One region of the Streptomyces sp. NPDC021093 genome, then DNA from elsewhere that is predicted to be linked to it. Evidence: predicted binding sites of a transcription regulator. Region 1 holds the regulator's gene; the other holds the start of a gene.
The links. The regulator HrcA, encoded in region 1, represses chaperone genes, less so after heat shock. The targets are predictions, from matches to a motif close to TTNGCACTCNGNNNNNCNGAGTGCNAA.
Positions count from the first base shown of each region.

Region 2: groL (chaperonin GroEL) is a predicted target of HrcA. The motif match lies at 1,756-1,782, and genes of this name have one in related genera.

Region 1 is NZ_JBIRQJ010000006.1:240,006-243,412, reverse strand. Features, by position in the region: gene ACH4SP_RS20210 (DUF3097 domain-containing protein) at 1-200, opposite strand, end outside; gene ACH4SP_RS20205 (MBL fold metallo-hydrolase) at 235-966, opposite strand; gene hrcA (heat-inducible transcriptional repressor HrcA) at 1,138-2,154, shown strand; gene dnaJ (molecular chaperone DnaJ) at 2,155-3,291, shown strand.
Region 2 is NZ_JBIRQJ010000019.1:36,429-39,835, forward strand. Features, by position in the region: gene groL (chaperonin GroEL) at 3-1,625, opposite strand; gene ACH4SP_RS40695 (cold-shock protein) at 1,974-2,177, opposite strand; gene ACH4SP_RS40700 (MoaD/ThiS family protein) at 2,619-2,894, opposite strand; gene thrC (threonine synthase) at 2,935-3,407, opposite strand, start outside.

The sequences.
Region 1 (3,407 bases):
GTCATCGGGAACACCCGGTGCTTGCCGAAGCGGTCCTCCAGGGTGACCGTCGGGCCCTCCGCCGTCTTCTCGGTACGGATCACCGCACCGCAGAAGCCGGTCGACACCTCCTCCACCACCAGGTCGTGATCGGCGGGGAGTTCGGGGGCGGGCGTCGACTTCTTCCAGGGCGGGGTGAAGTCGGGGCTGTAGCTGCGCATGCGGCTGACGCTACGACACGTGCACGAGGGGCAGCTAGGAGGCCCTGAAACGGCGTGCCAGCGCGTCGCGTTGGGCCCGTACGAACGCCGCGTCCACCGCGGCACCGTGCCCCGGCACGTACACGGCGTCCTCGCCGCCCAGAGAGAGGAGCCGGTCCAGTGCCTCGGGCCACCGCCCACCGACCGCGTCAGTGCCCGCCTGCGGCTCCCCCGACTCCTCCACCAGGTCCCCGCAGAAGACGACCTCGGGGCCGCCCTCCAGGCCCGGCACGAGGGCCACCAGGTCGTGGCCGCTGTGCGCGGGGCCCAGGTTGGCGAACAGGACGCTGCGCCCGCCGCCCAGGTCGAGGGTCCGCTCGTCGGAGACCAGGTGGTGCGGGGCGGCCAGCAGCTCCGCGGCCTCGACGGCGGCGTCCGGCGCCACTCCGTGACGTACCGCGTCGGTGGAGATCGACTCCCGTTGCGAGACGAGCAGCGTGTCCATGCCGACCGCCGCGAACACCTCGACGCCCGCGAAGACGCCCGACCCCAGCACATGGTCGAAGTGGGGATGGCTGAGCGCGAGATGCGTCACTCTGCGGCCGAGCAACGACTCGGCCTGCAGCCGGATCCCGGCGCCCTCGCGAAGCGACGACCCCGTGTCGTACAGAAGCGCTCCCTGCCCGCCCGCCACCAGGCCGATCGTCGCGTCCCAGCCCGGCAGCCGGCGCCTGCCGACACCCGGAGCGAGACGTTCCCAGCCGGCCTCTTCCCATCGCATCTCCATACCGTGACGCTAGCGTGAGCCGCCGCCCTTGCCCGGGCAGCACCCCGCCGCCGTACACTGGCCCGACAATCGCTGGCACTCGCAGACGGGGAGTGCCAGGCAGAGTGCCGGGGTATCAGCCCCGCACGCCCGATCTGCACCAGGGAACATCACGGCTTGGAGGTGTGCGCGATGCTCAGTGAACGCAGACTTGAAGTGCTGCGCGCCATCGTCCAGGACTATGTCGGCACGGAGGAGCCCGTCGGCTCCAAGGCCCTCACCGAGCGGCATCAGCTCGGTGTTTCCCCGGCCACCGTGCGCAACGACATGGCGGCCCTGGAGGACGAGGGGTTCATCGCCCAGCCGCACACCAGTGCCGGGCGGATCCCCACGGACAAGGGCTACCGGCTGTTCGTCGACCGGCTGGCCGGGGTCAAGCCCCTGTCCACGCCGGAGCGGCGGGCGATCCAGAGCTTCCTGGACGCCTCCCTCGACCTCGACGACGTCGTCGCCCGTACGGTGCGGCTGCTCGCGCAGCTGACCCGGCAGGTGGCCGTCGTCCAGTACCCGTCGCTGACGCGGTCGACGGTGCGCCACGTGGAGCTTCTGTCGCTGGCGCCCGCCCGGCTGATGCTGGTGCTGATCACCGACACCGGCCGGGTCGAGCAGCGGATGATCGACTGCCCGGCGCCGTTCGGCGAGATGTCCCTCGCGGACCTGCGGGCCCGGCTCAACAGCCGGGTCGTGGGCCGCAGGTTCGCCGATGTGCCGCAACTGGTGCAGGAACTTCCCGAGTCGTTCGAACCGGAGGACAGGGGAACCGTTTCGACGGTTCTCGCGACTCTTCTGGAAACACTTGTGGAAGAGACCGAGGAACGGCTGATGATCGGCGGAACCGCCAATCTCACCCGCTTCGGCCACGACTTCCCGCTCACCATCCGCCCCGTACTGGAGGCGCTGGAGGAGCAGGTCGTCCTGCTGAAGCTGCTCGGCGAGGCCACGGAGTCAGGCATGACCGTACGTATCGGTCATGAGAATGCTCACGAGGGACTCAGTTCTACGTCCGTGGTCGCAGTCGGCTACGGTTCGGGCGACGAGGCAGTCGCCAAGCTAGGCGTGGTCGGACCGACCCGCATGGACTACCCCGGAACGATGGGAGCGGTACGCGCAGTGGCACGTTACGTCGGACAGATCCTGGCGGAGTCGTAAGTGGCCACGGACTACTACGCCGTACTCGGCGTGCGCCGCGACGCTTCCCAGGACGAAATCAAGAAGGCGTTCAGGCGTCTTGCGCGTGAGCTTCACCCGGATGTGAATCCGGACCCGAAGACTCAGGAGCGCTTCAAGGAGATCAACGCCGCCTACGAGGTGTTGTCGGACCCGCAGAAGAAGCAGGTCTACGACCTCGGCGGCGACCCGCTGTCGGCCTCCGGCGGAGGCGGCGCGGGCGGCTTCGGCCAGGGTGGCTTCGGAAACTTCTCCGACATCATGGACGCCTTCTTCGGTACGGCGTCCCAGCGCGGCCCGCGTTCGCGCACCCGCCGCGGCCAGGACGCCATGATCCGGCTGGAGATCGACCTCAACGAGGCGGCCTTCGGCACCACCAAGGAAATCCAGGTCGACACGGCTGTCGTCTGTACGACCTGCAGCGGCGAGGGCGCGGCCCCCGGCACCGCCGCGCAGACCTGTGACATGTGTCGCGGTCGCGGTGAGGTCTCGCAGGTCACCCGGTCGTTCCTCGGCCAGGTCATGACCTCGCGGCCCTGCCCGCAGTGCCAGGGCTTCGGCACGGTCGTGCCGACGCCGTGCCCGGAGTGCGCCGGCGACGGCCGCGTCCGGTCGCGTCGCACGCTCACGGTGAAGATCCCGGCAGGTGTCGACAACGGCACCCGCATCCAGCTCGCGGGCGAGGGCGAGGTCGGCCCCGGCGGCGGCCCCGCCGGCGACCTCTATGTGGAGATCCACGAGCTGGCGCACCCCACCTTCCAGCGGCGCGGCGACGACCTGCACTGCACGGTGACCATCCCGATGACGGCGGGCGCGCTCGGCACCAAGGTGCCGCTGGAGACGCTCGACGGGGTCGAGGAGATCGACATCAGGCCCGGTACGCAGTCGGGCCAGTCGGTGCCGCTGCACGGGCGCGGCGTGACACACCTGCGCGGTGGCGGTCGCGGCGACCTGATCGTGCACGTCGAGGTGCTGACGCCGTCGAAGCTGGACCCGCAGCAGGAGGACCTGCTGCGCCAGCTGGCGAAGCTGCGCGGCGAGGAGCGGCCCACGGGGCAGTTCCAGCCGGGGCAGCAAGGGCTCTTCTCGCGGTTGAAGGACGCTTTCAACGGGCGCTGAGCAGCGGGTGCCGGGGCTGCTGGGGGTCCGGGGGTCGTCCCCCGGGGCGCACAGTCAGCCGGGGCAGCAGGGGCTCTTCTCACGGTTGAAGGACGCTTTCAACGGGCGGTAGTTCT
Region 2 (3,407 bases), on a different contig from region 1:
ACTTAGAAGTCCATGTCCCCGCCCGGCATGCCACCCGGGGCGGCAGCGCCGGCCTTCTCGGGCTTGTCGGCGATGACGGCCTCGGTGGTGAGGAACAGCGCGGCGATCGACGCGGCGTTCTGGAGGGCGGAGCGCGTGACCTTCGCCGGGTCCAGGATGCCCTCGGCGATCATGTCGACGTACTCACCGGTGGCGGCGTTCAGGCCGTGACCGATGGGCAGGTTGCGGACCTTCTCCACGACGACGCCACCCTCAAGACCACCGTTGACGGCGATCTGCTTGAGCGGGGCCTCCAGCGCGAGCTTCACGGCGTTGGCGCCGGTCGCCTCGTCGCCCGTGAGCTCCAGCTTCTCGAAGACGGCCGAGGCCTGGAGGAGGGCGACGCCACCACCGGCGACGATGCCCTCTTCGACGGCGGCCTTCGCGTTGCGAACGGCGTCCTCGATGCGGTGCTTGCGCTCCTTGAGCTCAACCTCCGTCGCGGCACCGGCCTTGATGACGGCCACGCCGCCCGCGAGCTTCGCCAGGCGCTCCTGGAGCTTCTCGCGGTCGTAGTCCGAGTCGCTGTTCTCGATCTCGGCGCGGATCTGGTTGACGCGACCGGCAACCTGCTCGCTGTCACCGGCACCGTCGACGATGGTCGTCTCGTCCTTGGTGATGACGACCTTGCGGGCGCGGCCGAGCAGGTCGAGACCGGCGTTCTCCAGCTTGAGGCCGACCTCCTCGGAGATGACCGTGCCGCCCGTGAGGATGGCGATGTCGTTCAGCATGGCCTTGCGGCGGTCGCCGAAGCCCGGGGCCTTGACGGCGACGGACTTGAACGTGCCACGGATCTTGTTGACGACGAGGGTGGAGAGCGCCTCGCCCTCGACGTCCTCGGCGATGATCAGCAGCGGCTTGCCGGACTGCATGACCTTCTCCAGCAGCGGAAGGAGGTCCTTCACGTTGCCGATCTTGCTGTTGACGATCAGGATGTACGGGTCGTCCAGCGCCGACTCCATGCGCTCCATGTCGGTCGCGAAGTACGCCGAGATGTAGCCCTTGTCGAAGCGCATGCCCTCGGTGAGCTCAAGCTCCAGGCCGAAGGTCTGCGACTCCTCGACCGTGATGACGCCTTCCTTGCCGACCTTGTCCATCGCCTCGGCGATGAGCTCGCCGATCTGAGTGTCGGCGGCGGAGATGGAGGCCGTCGAAGCGATCTGCTCCTTGGTCTCGACATCCTTCGCCTGCTCCAGGAGGGCGGCGGAGACGGCCTCGACGGCCTTCTCGATGCCACGCTTCAGGGCCATCGGGTTGGCACCCGCGGCGACGTTGCGCAGACCCTCGCGGACCAGCGCCTGCGCGAGGACGGTCGCGGTGGTCGTACCGTCACCGGCGACGTCGTCCGTCTTCTTCGCGACCTCCTTGACGAGCTCGGCGCCGATCTTCTCGTACGGGTCTTCGAGCTCGATCTCCTTGGCGATGGAGACACCGTCGTTGGTGATCGTGGGGGCGCCCCACTTCTTCTCAAGGACGACGTTGCGGCCCTTGGGGCCAAGGGTGACCTTGACGGCGTCGGCGAGCTGGTTCATGCCACGCTCGAGGCCGCGCCGGGCCTCCTCGTCGAACGCGATGATCTTGGCCATGTGAAGTGGTCCTCCCAGGACGGGGTGGATTTCTCCGGACCGGGGGTTCGATGCCCGCGACGGACGGCTTCGCAATGCCCGGGATTCCTTACCCCGACACCGCTCGGCCTCACCGAACCTGGTCCAAGTTCTGTCACTCTCACTGGGAGAGTGCTAACGCCAATGATTAGCACTCGACCCCTGCGAGTGCAAGCGGCTACCACAGTTCTTGGCGCGCGCAGCACGCTGTACGCCGGATGCGGGACGTCCTACGCCGGACGCAGCAAGGGCCCGTACCCCTGTGAGGGGATACGAGCCCTTGGTGCGTGAGTCGCTGAGTAGTGCGTCGGTGGCCGATCGCGCCGAGATTCAGACGGCGAGCTTGACCATGTCCGCCTGCGGACCCTTCTGGCCCTGCGAGATCTCGAATTCGACTCGCTGACCCTCTTCAAGGGTGCGGTAGCCGTCCATCTGGATCGCGCTGTAGTGGACGAAAACATCCGCACCACCGTCGACCGCGATGAAGCCGTACCCCTTCTCCGCGTTGAACCACTTGACGGTGCCCTGAGCCATGCCTAACTCCCCTATTACTGGCCCTTGCGCGGGACCGCACTTCGCGGCCCCGGGTCAGACCCCACCCGCCGACAGGAACGCGGAAGGTGTGCGCCGAAGCGCGTCGACCGCGGCTGAATGTATCCGCCCAACTGCCCTCTGCAACAGGTCAATCGGACGAGAATTCTGGGTACGCCTGAACGGCCGGATCGGTCAACTGCCTTGATTCCGGGGCAAGTCGGGCCGGACATAGTGTGCGCTTCGGCGGCAAAAGGCTCGAACGCGCGGGCCGCATCTTCTCTCGTTCTCATATGCTCGGGGCACAGGCGGAGAGCGGGCCTTCCCCTACTCTACCCCTTTCAACCATGCAGAATTGCCCCCTCCGCTTGTGAGCGGAGGGGGCAACTTCCGTTAACGCAGAGATCTTTGGGCAGAGATCTTTGGGCAGAGCGCCCCGAAGGCTCAGCCGCCGGCGACGGCCGGAATGATCGAGACGCCCGCACCGTCCGGCGTGGCCGTCTCCAGGCCGCTCTCGAAGCGCACGTCGTCGTCGTTCACGTACACGTTCACGAAGCGGCGCAGCTTGCCCTGGTCGTCCAGGACGCGGGCGGCGATGCCCGTGTGGTTCTTCTCCAGGTCGGCGATGACCTCGGCCAGGGTGGCGCCCTCGGCGGCGACCTCGGACTCGCCGCCGGTGTACGTGCGGAGGATGGTGGGGATGCGGACCTTGACGCTCATGGTGTTCAGCCTTCCGTTGCGTACGTACTCGACGAGATGGTCAGCGGGCCAGGCCGGCGTCGCGGAACGCGTCCAGGCTCGGGCGGATGGTCGCGGAAGGGCCGGTGGTCGGGGCCACCGCGTCCAGCGTCTTGAGGCCGTCGCCCGTGTTGAGCACGACGGTGGTCAGTGTCGGGTCGAGCAGACCGGCCTCGATGAGCTTCTTCGTGACGCCGACGGTCACGCCGCCCGCGGTCTCCGCGAAGATGCCCTCGGTGCGGGCCAGCAGCTTGATCGCGTCGACGACCTGCTCGTCGTTCACGTCCTCGACCGCGCCGCCCGTACGGCGGGCGATGTCCAGGACGTACGGGCCGTCCGCCGGGTTGCCGATGGCCAGGGACTTGGCGATGGTGTTCGGCTTCTGCGGCCGTACGACGTCGTGACCGGCCTTGAAGGCCGTCGACACCGGCGAGCAGCCCTCCGCCTGGGCGCCGAAGATCTTGTACGGCCTGTCCTCGACCAGACCGAGCTTGA